2 regions of the Geobacillus sp. E263 genome follow, and region 2 is predicted to be linked to the other one. Evidence: riboswitches for the same ligand, from Rfam matches in the RefSeq annotation. Region 2 holds a riboswitch; the other holds the start of a gene.
The links. A riboswitch is a leader RNA that binds a small molecule or an ion and turns the genes downstream of it on or off. The one in region 2 is predicted to bind lysine.

Region 1 (7,802 bases), 670 kb from region 2:
TACGATGAATACGCAATTGAGGAAGCGATTCAAGTACGCGACAAACATGGCGGTGAAGTAACAGTTGTAACGGTGGGCAATGAGGATGCGGAAAAAGAATTGCGTACGGCGCTAGCGATGGGCTGCGATAAGGCGGTGCTCATTAATATTGAAGAAGATGTTGAAGAACAAGATCAATACACAACGGCGAAAGTTCTTGCCGAATATTTAAAAGACAAAAACCCTGATTTGATTTTGGCAGGAAATGTCGCCATTGACGGCGGTTCGGGACAAGTTGGTCCGCGCGTAGCGGAATTGCTGGGAATCCCGTATGTGACGACAATTACGAAACTAGATATTGACGGCGATAAAGTAACGATCGTCCGCGATGTGGAAGGAGACGAAGAAGTGATCGAAACGTCGCTTCCACTGCTTGTGACAGCGCAACAAGGACTTAACGAGCCGCGCTATCCTTCGCTTCCAGGCATTATGAAGGCGAAAAAGAAACCGCTTGATGAATTGGAATTAGATGACTTGGATTTGGATGAAGACGATGTTGCGGCGAAAACGAAAACGATCGAAATATTCTTGCCGCCAAAAAGAGAAGCGGGAAAAATTCTTCAAGGTGAAATCGCTGATCAAGTAAAAGAGCTTGTTCAACTTTTACGTTCAGAAGCAAAAGTGGTGTAATTTTTCATAATAGGGGGACTGAAAGATGGCACGCAAAGTACTGACGTTAGCAGAAGTTCGTGATGGATCATTAAGAAACGTTTCGTTTGAGGCGATCGCAGCGGCAAAAACGATTGCCCAAGGCGGGGAAGTCGTATCCGTCCTTGTCGGTGAAAGCGTCCAATCGTATGCCAATGAGTTATTTTTCCACGGCGCCGACCGCGTCGTTGTGGTAGAGCATCCAAATTTAAAAAATTATACATCTGACGGCTATTCTCAAGCGCTGAAAGCAGTGATTGACGCGGAAAACCCAGAAGGGATCGTATTGGGCCATACCTCATTAGGAAAAGACTTATCGCCGAAATTAGCGGTCAAATTAAACTCTGGCCTTGTTTCCGACGTGGTGTCTGTGGAAGAAGCTGGGGGCAACCTTATCTTTACACGTCCGATTTACTCTGGAAAAGCGTTTGAAAAGAAAATCGTTACAGACGGCATCATTTTTGTCACTGTTCGTCCGAACAACATTCAACCGTTAGAACGTGATGAATCGCGTTCCGGAGAAGTATCGAACGTTTCTGTCGACATTAAAGATTTGCGTACAATTGTAAAAGAAGTCGTTCGTAAAACAGCGGAAGGAGTCGACCTATCTGAGGCGAAAGTCATTGTTGCCGGCGGACGCGGTGTGAAAAGCGCGGAAGGCTTTAAGCCGCTGCAAGAGCTTGCCGAAGTATTAGGCGGTGCTGTCGGTGCATCACGCGGTGCGTGCGATGCGGGATATTGCGATTATTCGCTTCAAATCGGCCAAACTGGGAAAGTCGTTACGCCAGACCTTTATATCGCCTGCGGGATTTCCGGAGCGATTCAACATTTAGCTGGTATGTCGAACTCGAAAGTCATCGTAGCGATTAACAAAGACCCAGAGGCAAACATTTTCAAAGTCGCTGATTACGGTATTGTCGGAGATTTGTTTGAAGTTGTTCCGTTGTTAACGGAAGAATTTAAAAAATTAAAAGTGCATTCATAAATTTTTTACGAAACGGGCAAAGCGAATTGCTTTGCTCGTTTTCTGCTGTCTGCTCGAAGGCATAATTCCTGCCAGAAAGCGAATATTAGAAACGAAGCAAAATATTCGCACTAAACTCCATTACGTGATATACTTTGCTTACAGTATCATAGCGAATAGGAGGAATTTAAAATGGCGATTGTAAATGCGACAGATCAAACATTTGCGGCAGAAACGAAAGAAGGCCTAACATTAGTCGATTTCTGGGCGCCATGGTGTGGACCTTGCCGCATGGTTGCGCCGGTTCTTGAAGAAGTAGATCAAGTAATGGGCGACAAAGTAAAAATCGTAAAAGTAAACGTCGACGAAAACCCAGAAACAGCGTCTAAGTTCGGCGTGATGAGCATTCCAACATTGCTTGTTTTCAAAAATGGCGAGCTTGTTGACAAAACGATCGGCTATCAGCCGAAAGAAGCGCTTGTTCAACTATTGGAAAAACACGTATAATTCATTTTTCTTCAAAGAGATTCAGGCAATATATTGTCTGAATCTCTTTTTTATTTCCAATACTTTATTTTATCCGGTTGCCCGCATTTAGAAGAAGCATACCGGGCAGCTGAACTTACCGTTAAATCATAGTAGTTTCGCTCAAAGGTGACTTCGCCAAACAGGGTTTGAATCGTGGTGCGTCGTTTGTCTTTCAAGTGGTATCGGCGCTTGTTCCGGGTTTCCGTCAATTGTCGGTCGATGTCCTCCAACAGAGCCGTAAACAGCTCGGCGAAGGCGTTTTGCAAGGCTCGAAACAAATCAAGTTCGATCTCTTTCCATGACAACGAATTTGTGATAAGATGTTGTTGAATATTCATGGGACTCTCTCCTCCTGTTTGATAGTGTGGTCAATGAATATCTTACCAGGGAGAGAGTCCTTTTTCATGTTTTGGACTTCGGATCCTACCGCGGCTTCGCTTGGTGGCCCCGATGAGAGAGATTGCGAACCTACGTTCCCAACCCCCTCATCGGGGAATTCTAAGAATTTCTCCCACAAACATTTTACTCACACCACGTTCCCGCGCTGGCTTCTTATTTCTGGATTCGTTTATTTTCTTTGGGGGTTATTTGCACAAAATATCGAAAAACCGCGCCATATTCTCCCGCTTGTTCATCTTGTTTTGTTGTACGGATGGATTTGCTTTCTCCGCAATCATATGTCTATGTACCGATGGAGCATAGCGCTGGCAGTGTTAGCCGCACAACTCGCAACGGGAACATGGCATATGCGCGAACAAGCATTACAGTTGCCAGCAACCTATCAATTAGCGTATGATTTACAAAATAGTAAAGAGAAATTTGTTCTGTATACAAGGGAAGAAACACGCGTGCTGCAATACCTCGATGTGGACTTTCCGCATAAAGACGTGCTGCATTTTTCATTTTTTTTACAAGACAAGAAGAACTATCGACATGTTAAAATTTATATGACAGATCATGTGGTCAAAGGCTTTCAAGCGCAAGGGATTTCCCTTTCCCGCCATGTGCGGAAAGTGAAAACATATCGTTCCAGCACACTCGCAGATCCAGTGTACGGAAACATTACGCTGTATGAATGGATGAATTAATTTGATGGAGTGATTATGATGCATGATCACTTAAAAGAAAAATTAGCTGTGCTCCCGGAGCAGCCGGGATGTTATTTGATGAAAGATAAAAACGGTACGGTCATATACGTCGGCAAAGCAAAAGTGCTGAAAAACCGCGTGCGTTCGTATTTCACCGGAACGCATGACGGAAAAACGCTGCGGCTTGTCAACGAAATTGCCGATTTCGAATATATTGTCACTTCTTCGAACATCGAAGCGCTCATTTTGGAAATGAACTTAATTAAAAAGTACGATCCAAAATATAACGTGATGCTTAAGGATGACAAAAGCTATCCGTTTATAAAAATTACCGCGGAGAAGCATCCTCGCCTAATCATTACGCGAAAAGTGAAAAAAGACGGCGGAAAATATTTCGGGCCGTATCCGCATGTACAGGCGGCAAACGAAACGAAGAAACTGTTAGACCGCATTTATCCGTTGCGCAAATGCTCGACCATGCCGAACCGTGTTTGTTTATATTATCATATGGGACAATGTCTTGCACCGTGCGTGCATCCGGTGTCCGAACAACAAAATAAAGAAATCGTTGAACAAATCGTCCGCTTTTTAAACGGCGGGTATAAAGAAGTAAAAGAAGAGCTTGCAGAAAAGATGATGAAAGCAGCCGAAGCGCTCGAATTCGAACGGGCAAAAGAATACCGTGATCAAATTGCCCATATTGAAGCAACGATGGAAAAGCAGAAGATGACCATGAACGATTTCGTTGATCGCGATGTGTTCGGTTATGCCTATGACAAAGGATGGATGTGCGTACAAGTATTTTTCATTCGTCAAGGAAAGTTGATCGAGCGAGATGTATCGATGTTTCCGATGTATCAAGACCCAGATGAGGAATTGCTGACGTTTTTAGGACAGTTTTATACCAAAGCGAACCACTTTAAGCCGAAAGAGGTCATTTTGCCTGCTGACATTGACGGCGAACTTGCCGAGCAGCTGCTGGAAGTAAAGGTTGTTCAGCCGAAAAAAGGAAAGAAAAAAGAACTGGTTGATTTAGCAAGCAAAAATGCGGCAATTGCTTTGAAAGAAAAATTTTACTTAATTGTGCGGGATGAAGAACGAACGATCAAAGCTGTGGAAAACTTAGGAAAAATATTAGGAATTCCGACCCCGCATCGCATTGAGGCGTTTGACAATTCCAATATTCATGGCGCGGATCCTGTTTCAGCCATGGTAGTTTTTATCGATGGAAAACCGGAGAAAAAAGAGTACCGCAAATATAAAGTCAAAACCGTAGAGGGACCGGATGACTATGAATCGATGCGCGAGGTGGTAAGAAGACGTTATACTCGCGTGCTCAAAGAAGGCCTCCCACTTCCCGATTTGATTATTATTGACGGAGGAAAAGGGCATTTAGCTGCGGTAAGGGATGTGCTTGAAAACGAATTAGGACTTGATATTCCGCTCGCTGGGCTTGCCAAAGACGACAAGCATCGCACATCCGAGTTAATCATGGGGGATCCGCCGCAAGTTGTTCCATTAGAAAGAAACAGCCAAGAGTTTTATTTATTGCAGCGCATCCAAGACGAAGTGCATCGGTTTGCGGTTGCCTTTCACCGGCAAACGCGTGGAAAAACGATGTTTCATTCTGTGTTAGATGACATCCCCGGCGTTGGGGAAAAGCGAAAAAAAGCGTTATTAAAGCATTTCGGATCCATTAAAAACATGAAAGAAGCAACGGTAGAAGAATTGCAAAAAGCAAACATTCCGCGCTCTGTTGCTGAAAAAATTTATAAGAAATTGCGAGAATAATATTGTCAACAATACGAAAGTTTGATATGATTGCAATAAATTTCATATTTATACACTTCCAAACGCCAAAGTGAAGATAGAGGTGCGAACTTCAAGAGTACACATTCGGAGGAAAATGAGTTCCGATGATGAGTGTGGAAAGGGGAGCGTCGCCGAAGTGGAAAAAGTCTCATTGCTTTTTCCGCTGGTCCTGCGTTTAAGAAATGTAGGACTGTCAAGATGTGATTCATCTTGGAGAGCTATCTCACTGTGCGGGGCGAATTCGCTTTTTTCGCTTTCGTGATGCACAGCAATGAGATTTCTCTCATTGCTGTTTTTATTTGCAAACAAATAAACGATATTCATGGTAAAGGGTGAGACGAATTGGGAATCATTGTACAAAAGTTTGGCGGAACGTCTGTTGGTTCCATCGAAAGAATTCAACATGTGGCGAATCGGGTCATTGAGGAAGCCCAAAAAGGAAATGAAGTTGTCGTTGTTGTTTCGGCAATGGGAAAAACGACTGATGAGCTTGTCAACTTAGCGAATCAAATTTCCAATCATCCTAGCAAACGGGAAATGGATATGCTTCTTTCGACAGGGGAACAAGTGAGCATCGCGCTTTTGGCAATGGCGCTTCACGAAAAAGGATATAAAGCTGTTTCATTGACAGGATGGCAAGCGGGAATTATGACGGAAGAAATGCACGGCAATGCCCGAATTATGAACATGGATACGACGAGAATCCACCGCCACCTTGATGAAGGGGCAATTGTGATCGTTGCGGGGTTTCAAGGAGTAACGGAAACAGGGGAAATCACCACGCTCGGCCGCGGCGGTTCCGATACAACAGCGGTGGCGCTAGCGGCAGCATTAAAAGCGGATAAATGCGATATTTATACAGACGTAACCGGCGTGTTTACAACAGACCCGCGTTATGTGAAAACAGCAAGAAAAATAAAAGAGATCTCCTATGATGAAATGCTTGAGTTGGCCAATTTAGGGGCAGGAGTATTGCATCCGCGCGCCGTGGAATTTGCGAAAAACTACGAAGTGCCGCTGGAAGTGCGTTCGAGCATGGAAAACGAAAGAGGAACGATGGTAAAGGAGGAAGTTTCGATGGAGCAGCATTTAATCGTACGAGGAATCGCGTTTGAAGATCAAGTAACGAGAGTAACGGTGGATGGAATCGAAAATAGTTTATATACATTGCCGACCATTTTTACGGCTCTTGCGAACCGTGGCATCAATGTAGATATTATTATTCAAAGCGCGACGAATTCCGAAACAACGTCTGTTTCTTTTTCGATTCGCACGGAAGATCTGCAAGAAACGATCCAAGTATTACAATCGTTAAAAGGAGCAAATGTGCAATATGAAACTGGTTTAGCAAAAGTATCGATTGTCGGCTCCGGTATGATTTCTAATCCGGGAGTAGCTGCGCAAATGTTTGAAGCGCTAGCGAATCAAGGCATTGAAATAAAAATGGTCAGCACGTCAGAAATTAAAATTTCCACGGTCATTGACGAAAAATATATGGTTTCGGCCGTCGAGGCGCTTCACGAAGCATTCGGGCTTGCCGAAGAAACCGTAGCGCTGCGCTCATAAAAATGACAAAAGCCTGCATTCGCAGGCTCTTAGCTATTTATTTCATCTTTGCGATCCCATTTAATGGTGATTAACACTTTATTAGCACGTTTCTTTTGTTGTTCGAACGCTTCGGCAACGCGGCGTTTTTGATGCTCAATTTGTTGGGCTAGAAATCCTGCTTCCAACTGAAATGTACAATTTTCGTGAAGAGCAAATCGCGCGGCGATGATCGGACCTGTCAACTCAACGTGAAGCTCGTCCTTTCCTTCTTCCAAAACGGAAAGGGTTCCCCATCCAGCTTTTTCAAAAAACGTGATGATATCGGATATCGTTTCTAGCGGATAATGGCGCGCCAAGCTTTTACCAGCCCAGTATAAAATGCTTGCTGTTTCTTTTCCGAGCAATTCAGGAAGAAGAATTTGCCGAATCAGTTCAGAGCCAAATGCGGAAATATGAATGTTTTCTAATGCTTTATATTGTTCTTCTAGCGATGGTAGTTTCACATGCTTCCCCTCTTTCTATCTACTCTAACATTATAGCGAAATGGAGGGGAGCATGCATTATCTTTCTTATGATTGGATGTTGTTTAAATATTCAAATGTTTGAACATTTTATGACTTTGTTTTCTTGACGCTTGTACAATGTGAGAGTACAATGAATGTGACACAATGATTATGGTAATGGAAGCAATTACATTCTATGAATCATTACCTTTTCATTTTTGTGGATGGGGAGCGCATTATTTTCATTGTTATTATTCAAAGGGGGTTTACATATGGCAGGAAATCGCGAATTTTATTACCGTCGGCTCCATTCGCTGTTAGGAGTCATTCCAGTAGGGATCTTTTTAGTACAACATTTAGTCGTAAACCATTTTGCGACAAGAGGGCCGGAAGCGTTTAACCGTGCTGCTTCCTTTATGGAGAATTTGCCATTCCGCTATTTTTTAGAAATATTCGTCATTTTTCTTCCGCTATTGTTCCATGCCATTTATGGGCTTTACATCGCTTTTACAGCGAAATTTAATGTGGGAAGTTACGGATATTTCCGCAACTGGATGTTTATGTTACAGCGGATCACTGGAATTATCACATTAATTTTTGTGACATGGCATGTGTGGGAAACTCGTGTTCAAGCTGCTTTTGGTGCGGAAGTAAACTATGAAATGATGGCTA
Region 2 (7,802 bases):
GGTCTAGTTTTCGCTGCAGCCGCCTTTTTTCCGGATGGATGTCATCCACACTTGGAGCGAGTTCCAACAATTTTACTTCGTTCGGAGCGCAAATGGCGATCGTTTGCGTGCCAATGTCAATGCCGACCACTCCTTCACCACGGGGATGCTTGGCTTTGCCGGTTTGCCGATTGATTTTTTGCGGCGGAACCCCTTCCAAAATGAGTTGGGCATAATACTTTACTTTCCCCCGAATCCGTTTACGTACAATGCGGCAATACTTGATTCGGTCTTGCAAGGCGAGATGGGCATACACATCATTTGGTTGGATGATGACAGGGATCATCAGCCCATTCCAATGGATGGCATGGCTTTTGAAGCGAATCCCTGCGGAATTCGATTTTCCCTCTAACGAACCCATTTCGCCGAACCGTTTAAAATACACCCGTTTGGCAGCGCCAAACAAGAACCTTTCTACCGCTTTCCACGCTCTGGTGGCGATTTTTTGCGCCGTATGCGCGTCCATGTGTTTGCGGAAGTGGCGCTGCATTGGCTGAACGAAAGCATGCATCGCATATTCGGAGAGTCCGTACTCGGTTCGCAGGTCGGAAAGTTGGCGATTTTTTTCTTTGGAGGGCTTCTGTTGAGCAAGGTCTTGATAGCGGGAATCATGTTGGAGTTTTTTGTACCGCTTCAAACATTCCTCTAAACAGGCGTTATACAAACAGCGGCCGATTTCAAACCGCTTTTCGAGGATATGTTTTTGCCATGATTCTGTCTGGAGCCGCAACGTCAATACATAGCTTGGTGTTTTCGCTCCCGCCAATGCAACCCACCTCCTTTACACATGTTTTTGATTTTCAATGTATTTCCTAACGGTTTCTTCTGAAACACATCCAACTGTACAGCAAAAATAGCCGCGAGTCCAAAGGGAAGGCAGTCGACTTTTCAAGGGCGGATATTTTTCACGAAAAATACGACTGCTTCGACCTTTCAATTTCTGGATTAACGCATGAATATGAATTCTTGGATCATAAGGAAATAAACCAATGAACATGGTCAGGCATGATTTCTAACGATTGGATTTCAACATCCTTTTCTTTCACCACTTGATAAAAAATTTTTCTTAAATCTTTTTCCATCTCACCGACTAACACTTTTCGTCTGTATTTTGGGTAGAAAATCACATGATATGGATGAAGATAAACCATTCCTTCTTTATGTAATATTGATCATAGAGATTTAATAAATCACCCCTATCTAATATCATGATAACCAAACATTAGATAGGTTACAATTATAATAATAAAGAATATTCTAATAATTTTACTGTAGATGAGCATTTTTCATTACAATAATTTCCATGGTTAGAGAGACAAACAGGGTACCCCTTACGCGATACGGAGCTGTTTTTTGATCACATCAATGGGAATATCTTGCTTTGCAGCGTCATAAATGAACTCGACGACGCTGTGGTCTTTCCGCGACCGAAGAAGCTCCAGCCCGGTGGAGAGGTTTTGGCGGGATTCGGCGATGCTGTACACGCAGGAGAGCAGCACCACCGCCCAATACCGTTTCACCGCCCGAATGTGGCGAACGCGGTATCCATCCAGCTTCAGTTGATCTTTCGCCTGCCGGAAAAAGCACTCGATCGTCCAACGCTGAGCATAGTAACGCAAGATGTCTTCGTCCCCGAGTTCCCGGTCGGTGCTCAAGATGCAATGAAGATGTTCCGGCGCCATCGGCTGATCCGCCTTCCAAGCCAGCAGCACCACCGCGTCATCGAGGCCATGGATGGCCCCCTCATAGCGATACACGCGATAACGCTCCTGCCCCACCGTGACGAGGCGGGTGTCTTTGGACTCGATATAGCGGGCAAACTGCTTGGCTTGGATGGCGATGCCTTTCGGGTAGAGAATCCGGTTCGTCTTGAGCATCGCGATGACATGGAATCCCTGTTTCAGACAGGCTTCGATGAGCTTCTTAGACGGATACCACGAATCCATGAGCACATACACCGGCTGAGCCCGCTTCACCTTGAGCGAGGAAAGCATCTCGATCGCCAGGTCGATCTTGCTTTTTCCCGCTTTCTTGTCATACAGGCGGAACGCAAATGGGAACGCCTGCGTGAAGGTGTGCACCATCAGCCAAACGAGCGAATGCCCCCAGACCGATTGATGATCTTTATGCGAGTAGTGCCAGTCGCACCCTTGAATGGCGTGCACAGCCCGTGACGAAGGCTTTGTTTTTTGGCAAATCGTATCATCAATCGAAACAAAAAGGGGTTGATTCTTCCGTTTGGCCAGTCGTTCGACCTGGGAAAGGATCCACTCTTGAAGCTTCCCAAGCAGCCTTTCCTCGTTCCAAGGGCTTTTCGTGAAAAAGTGACTGAGCGTCGTTCGATGATTCGGATGAAAGCTCCAGTAATGAATATCAGTCAATGTTCCCGAGAATCCCTTGGTGGTCAAGGCATCGACAATATGAATGAGATGCTTGATGACCGGTTTGGAAAGCTGCAGCGTCAACCCCAGCGTGAAGAAAAACTTGTGGATTCCTTGGTGATGTGCTAATCTATTCATGAGACATGAACCTCCTTGTGGATAGTTGGTGGTACATCTATTCTAACCAAGGAATCGGGTTCATGTCTCCTTTTTTGTTTAGTTGTCAATTTATGTCAGTGAATTTGCTCATCTACAGAATTTTATTATTCAGCCACTTCATCCCGATGACTAAAGTCACGGGCTTTCGTAGCAGTTATTCTTGTAACAATTTCAAAGACTTGTCTCTTATTTCTAAGTGTGAGTAAAATGTTTGTGGGAGAAATTCTTAGAATTCCCCGATGAGGGGGTTGGGAACGTAGGTTCGCAATCCCCCTCATCGGGGCCACCAAGCGAAGCGCGGTAGGATCCCAAGCAGGAAACATGAAAAAAGGACTCTCTCCCTGGTAAGATGATCATTGCCACACCATCAAACAGGAGGAGAGAGTCCCATGAATATTCAACAACATCTTACCACAAATTCGTTGACATGGAAAGAGATCGAACTTGATTTGTTTCGAGCCCTGCAAAACGCCTTCGCTGAGCTGTTTACGGCTCTGTTGGAGGACATCGACCGACAATTGGCGGAAACCCGGGACAAGCGCCGGTACCACTTGAAAGACAAACGACGCACCACGATTCAAACCCTGTTTGGCGAAGTCACCTTTGAGCGAAACTACTATTTAGACCGGGAACAAAACCGTTACACGTTTTTGCTTGATTCCTTTTTAGCGTTTGATGGATCGCAGTCAATCAGCCCTTGTCTAGAAGAAACGGCGGTGGGATTGGCGGTGGAGTGCTCTTCCTATCGCAAAGCGGCTCGTACGCTTGCTCAGATGGTCGGGTATCCGGTGATGAGCCATGAGGCGATCCGCCAGTTGGTGCTCGAGGCCGAAGTTCCGCTGCACTGCCCGGTTGACCAGCGATATGGACGGGTGCTGTTTGTGGAGGCCGATGGACTGTTTGTCTCTCGCCAAGGGAAGGGAAAACGGGCCAAGGAAGACAAAATCCTGACCGTTCACGAAGGGTGGAAGCGCAACGGCTCACGGATCGAATTTGTCAATCAGCGCCATTACGTCCATGAGGGCAAGAGGGAGGTGTGGGAAGGCTTCGAGGAATTTTTGATGAACGAATATGCCTATGATCCGTGTCGGGATCTTCTTGTCATCAACGGGGACGGCGCTCCATGGATTACCGCGTGCCGGGAGTATTTCAAGGGACGGGTCTGCTTCCAATTGGATCGATTCCACGTGGCGCGTGAGTTGCGCCAATGCCTCTCGGGCCATCCACGGTGGCAGGCGATTCGGCAAAAGCTGGCGAAGCAGGATGAAGAGGGGTTGCTTGTGGAACGGAACAGCGCCCTCGGCACGCTGGGGGACGAAGCGAAAGAACAACAGCTGGCTGCCTTGATCCACCGGATCGAATCGATGCCGGGATGCATCCGTGATTACCGGGAATGGCTGAAGGAGCAAGGAGTGGACACAACGGGCATGTATCCGATGGGGAGGGCTGAAAGCGTGATGAGCCAGTTGGCGTATCGGGTGAAATACCGCCGCAGTTGGACAGACAAGGGACTCAGGGCGTTTTTCAAGGCAATGATTGCCCGGATGGATGGGATTCGTCTTTTCGGACGTCGTTTAGGAGAAGAATCGTCGCAGCCGGCGGAGGAAACGGCGTCGACGGCATCCACCAAACAGACGATCGTGAACAAGGCGAAACAACGCGTCCGCCGTCTTCTTCCGGAGGTAACGCGGAATAACGTGCCATATTTACAGCAATCGTCCGGGACACCGATCTATCATGCCCTGTCTGAACTCAAGGGATGGTAAAAAAAGGTATACATATCGGTCTGTCATGGCAAGGGATGAGAGTCCGAAAGCGCTTACGGATGAAATTCAAAAAAATGGTTCGCTGACCTATGACTTACATCTGTTTTCAGCGAATCAAAAAAGTTCCCACAAAGTCTTGACTGACTCTATTTCTAATTTTCTATTGCTATAATTACAACAATAGATTAGAATAAAGGTATATTAATATAATTGAATATGCCGCTCATTCAACCATTGAAGTAGAGGTCGCAGCTTTTATGAGTACGGTAAACGAGACGCAGAGCACGTCAACGACTTTACCGGAAAGGAAAAGCTGCCGAAGTCTGGGCATTTCTCTGGGTGCTCAGGCTGGGGTTGTCACCGAATAGGGGCAACACTGTCATACCCGCATGAATTTGCGGGTATGGAGCGCTATCTTCATGGGAGAGTTGATGTATGCAGTTATCTCAACACTGCCGTCGAATCTCCTTCGACGGCTTTTTTTATTATATGGATGTCACAGAACATCCTATTAATAAAAATTAATAATTTTCAGATTTTTATCATAATATTTGTAAATAATAAGGGAGTGGTTCATTAATGAAAACAGCAACAAAAACAATGGTTGCTCCTTCTTCAGCTTCCCTTTCTGAGAGCGGATTGCGGCGAAAACTAAAAACACGCCATTTAACGATGATTTCCCTCGGAGGAACAATCGGTACAGGTTTATTTTTGGCAAGCGGCGGAGCAGTGCATACGGCAGGACCCGGTGGAGCACTTGCGGCATATATAGCCATTGGCATTATGGTGTACTTTTTAATGACAAGCCTTGCGGAAATGGCGGCATACATGCCTGTTTCTGGATCTTTTAGCACATATGCAACGAAATTCGTTGATCCTGCATTAGGGTTTGCATTAGGATGGAATTATTGGTACAACTGGGCGATTACGATCGCCGCGGAACTATCTGCGGTCACGATGATTATGAAATTTTGGTTTCCACATAGCCCATCGATTTTATGGAGCGCGCTTTGCTTAAGCATTATGTTTCTTTTAAATTACTTATCGGTGAAAGGGTTCGGAGAAGCGGAATATTGGTTTTCCCTCATTAAAGTGGCAACTGTCATCGTGTTTTTAATTGTCAGCTTCCTGATGATTTTCGGAATCATGGGCGGTGAAGCGATTGGCTTTAAAAACTTTACCATTGGAGATGCCCCGTTTCACGGCGGCTTTATGGCCATGTTAGGAATCTTTATGGCGGCGGGATTTTCCTTTCAGGGAACGGAATTGTTAGGGGTCGCTGCTGGAGAAACAGAAGATCCGGAACACAGCATTCCCCGCGCCATTCGCCGGGTGTTTTGGCGCATTTTGTTATTCTATGTATTAGCTATTTTGGCAATCGGCTTGTTAATTCCTTATACAGACGAAAGACTTGCCAACGGCGATGTTACAGTTAGCCCGTTTACACTCGTATTCGATAAAGCTGGAATTGCCTTTGCCGCTTCGGTAATGAACGCCGTCATTTTAACTGCTGTCTTATCGGCAGGCAACTCCGGCATGTACGCGTCTACCCGCATGCTTTGGGATTTAGCCCGTGAAGGGAAAGCGCCAAAATTTTTAGCGAAACTGGATAAACGCGGAGTTCCAGTGAATGCGCTTATTGTCACTTCATTAATAGGAACGCTTGCCTTTTTAGCTTCTTTCTTTGGCGACGGTGTTGTTTATACATGGTTATTGAACGCTTCCGGAATGTCAGGGTTTATTGCATGGATCGGTATCGCGATCAGCCATTATCGATTCCGTAAAGCGTACATTGCTCAAGGAAAAAGTCTAGATGATTTACCGTATAAAGCGAAATGGTTCCCGTTCGGTCCTATTTTTGCATTTATTGTTTGCGCGATTGTTATTTTAGGACAAAACTATCCGGCTTTTATTGGCGGAACGATCGACTGGTATGGGGTTCTTGTTTCGTATATTGGCCTGCCGCTCTTTATTATCGTCTGGCTCGGGTATAAGTTTGTGAAAAAAACAAAAATCGTTCCGTTGCATGAATGCGATTTGGAACAAAAATAAGGACTTGGTATGTATTACCAAGTCCTTATTTTTGTACTTTTTGCTCTTCATCATCGATAATTCCTTTTGTCGCATTTTTAAATTCACGCAACGTTTTTCCAGCCGCTTGTCCTAATTCCGGCAATTTTTTTGGGCCAAAAATTAATAGCGCGAAAAAAACGATAAGGGCAATTTCTCCAAACCCGATGTTCATACGATTCACTCCATATGCTTATTCAATTCTTTTATTATTATACCATACCTAAACCGCAAGCGCCATTCGAATACGATTATTGTTCTTGCAGAAGACGAACGGGTACTTCCATTTCTTCCTCTGGGCGATTTTTTTTATAAATACGCGCCATTTCCCGTTCTTCATCCACGTGTTGAATCATTACCTGCTGCCCTTCGTATGTGACTGGCACGATTTTTCCCGATTTTGCGATTTGCTTTGCACGTATGACTTCCATTACCAATTTTCCTTCCCTTCTTCGTCCGCTTTGGCGCTATCTTCCGCTAATGAATGTAGACTTTTCCAAAACAATTCGTCATTACATACAAGGTGCACAATTTGTTCAAGTTCTCCTTCGTCCCCTTTCGCGTTGATTATTTCTAATAACTGGGTCATATCGGTCGTTTCGCGTTCTACCATCAAATTATCACACCTTTCCAAAAATTGATATACTATTGACCCCTCAAAAGAGAAGAAGTATCATTCGAATTGGTATAGATAAGAAGGGAGGAAGATACAATGAGCGAACGCGATTATTACTTTGACAATGCAAAATGCGCACTGATGCTTCTCGTCGTGTTCGGTCATTTTCTCCGCCCGTATATCGATAGTGTACTATGGGTGCATAGCTTATATATTTGGATTTTCTTTTTCCACATGCCGGCGTTTATTTTTATCTCAGGTTATTTTGCTAAAAAATTTCATGAACAAGGATATTTAAAAAAGATAACAAAAAAATTATTGCTTCCCTACCTTATTTTTCAACTGTTGTATTCGGTTTACTATTACTTTTTATATCAAAAAGATTCCATTGAATTCGATTTGCTCACTCCCCAATGGAGTCTATGGTTTTTAATTAGCTTATTTAGTTGGAATTTGTTATTATGGATCTTTGCCAAAATCCCAAAACACGTTTCACTATTGCTTGCCCTTCTCTTAGGAGTAGGAGCGGGCATGATCGAAGCAGAGAAATGGCTAAGTATATCGCGTACGTTTACGTTTTTCCCATTCTTTTTATTAGGATTTTTCCTTCAAAAAAAGAATATTGAACGATTATTTACATGGCGCGTACGTTTATTTTCACTATTTGCACTAGTCGGGATGTTTATCATGATTCATTTCGGATTTCCTGATTTGCCGCAAGAATGGCTATACGGTTCCAAATCATACGATACGCTCGGCGTACCAGAGGAA

Region 1: another riboswitch for lysine. It lies ahead of FNL97_RS04185 (aspartate kinase); the one in region 2 lies ahead of FNL97_RS07725 (amino acid permease).

What each region holds. Positions count from the first base shown of each region.
Region 1 covers NZ_CP041632.1:815,111-822,912, forward strand. Annotated here, with positions in the region: gene FNL97_RS04155 (electron transfer flavoprotein subunit beta/FixA family protein) at 1-669, shown strand, start outside; gene FNL97_RS04160 (electron transfer flavoprotein subunit alpha/FixB family protein) at 695-1,672, shown strand; gene trxA (thioredoxin) at 1,844-2,158, shown strand; partial or broken gene FNL97_RS04170 (UPF0236 family transposase-like protein) at 2,287-2,517, opposite strand; partial or broken gene FNL97_RS04175 (nucleoporin-interacting protein) at 2,716-3,267, shown strand; gene uvrC (excinuclease ABC subunit UvrC) at 3,286-5,058, shown strand; lysine riboswitch at 5,128-5,308, shown strand; gene FNL97_RS04185 (aspartate kinase) at 5,422-6,645, shown strand; gene FNL97_RS04190 (YslB family protein) at 6,675-7,130, opposite strand; gene FNL97_RS04195 (succinate dehydrogenase cytochrome b558 subunit) at 7,403-7,802, shown strand, end outside.
Region 2 covers NZ_CP041632.1:1,481,361-1,489,162, reverse strand. Annotated here, with positions in the region: gene FNL97_RS07750 (RNA-guided endonuclease TnpB family protein) at 1-805, opposite strand, end outside; gene tnpA (IS200/IS605 family transposase) at 821-1,036, opposite strand; gene tnpA (IS200/IS605 family transposase) at 1,011-1,190, opposite strand; gene FNL97_RS07740 (IS701 family transposase) at 1,371-2,558, opposite strand; gene FNL97_RS07730 (ISLre2-like element ISGsp4 family transposase) at 2,969-4,345, shown strand; lysine riboswitch at 4,578-4,767, shown strand; gene FNL97_RS07725 (amino acid permease) at 4,925-6,397, shown strand; gene tatAY (sec-independent protein translocase protein TatAY) at 6,423-6,590, opposite strand; gene FNL97_RS07715 (H-type small acid-soluble spore protein) at 6,667-6,846, opposite strand; gene FNL97_RS07710 (hypothetical protein) at 6,846-7,028, opposite strand; gene FNL97_RS07705 (acyltransferase family protein) at 7,128-7,802, shown strand, end outside.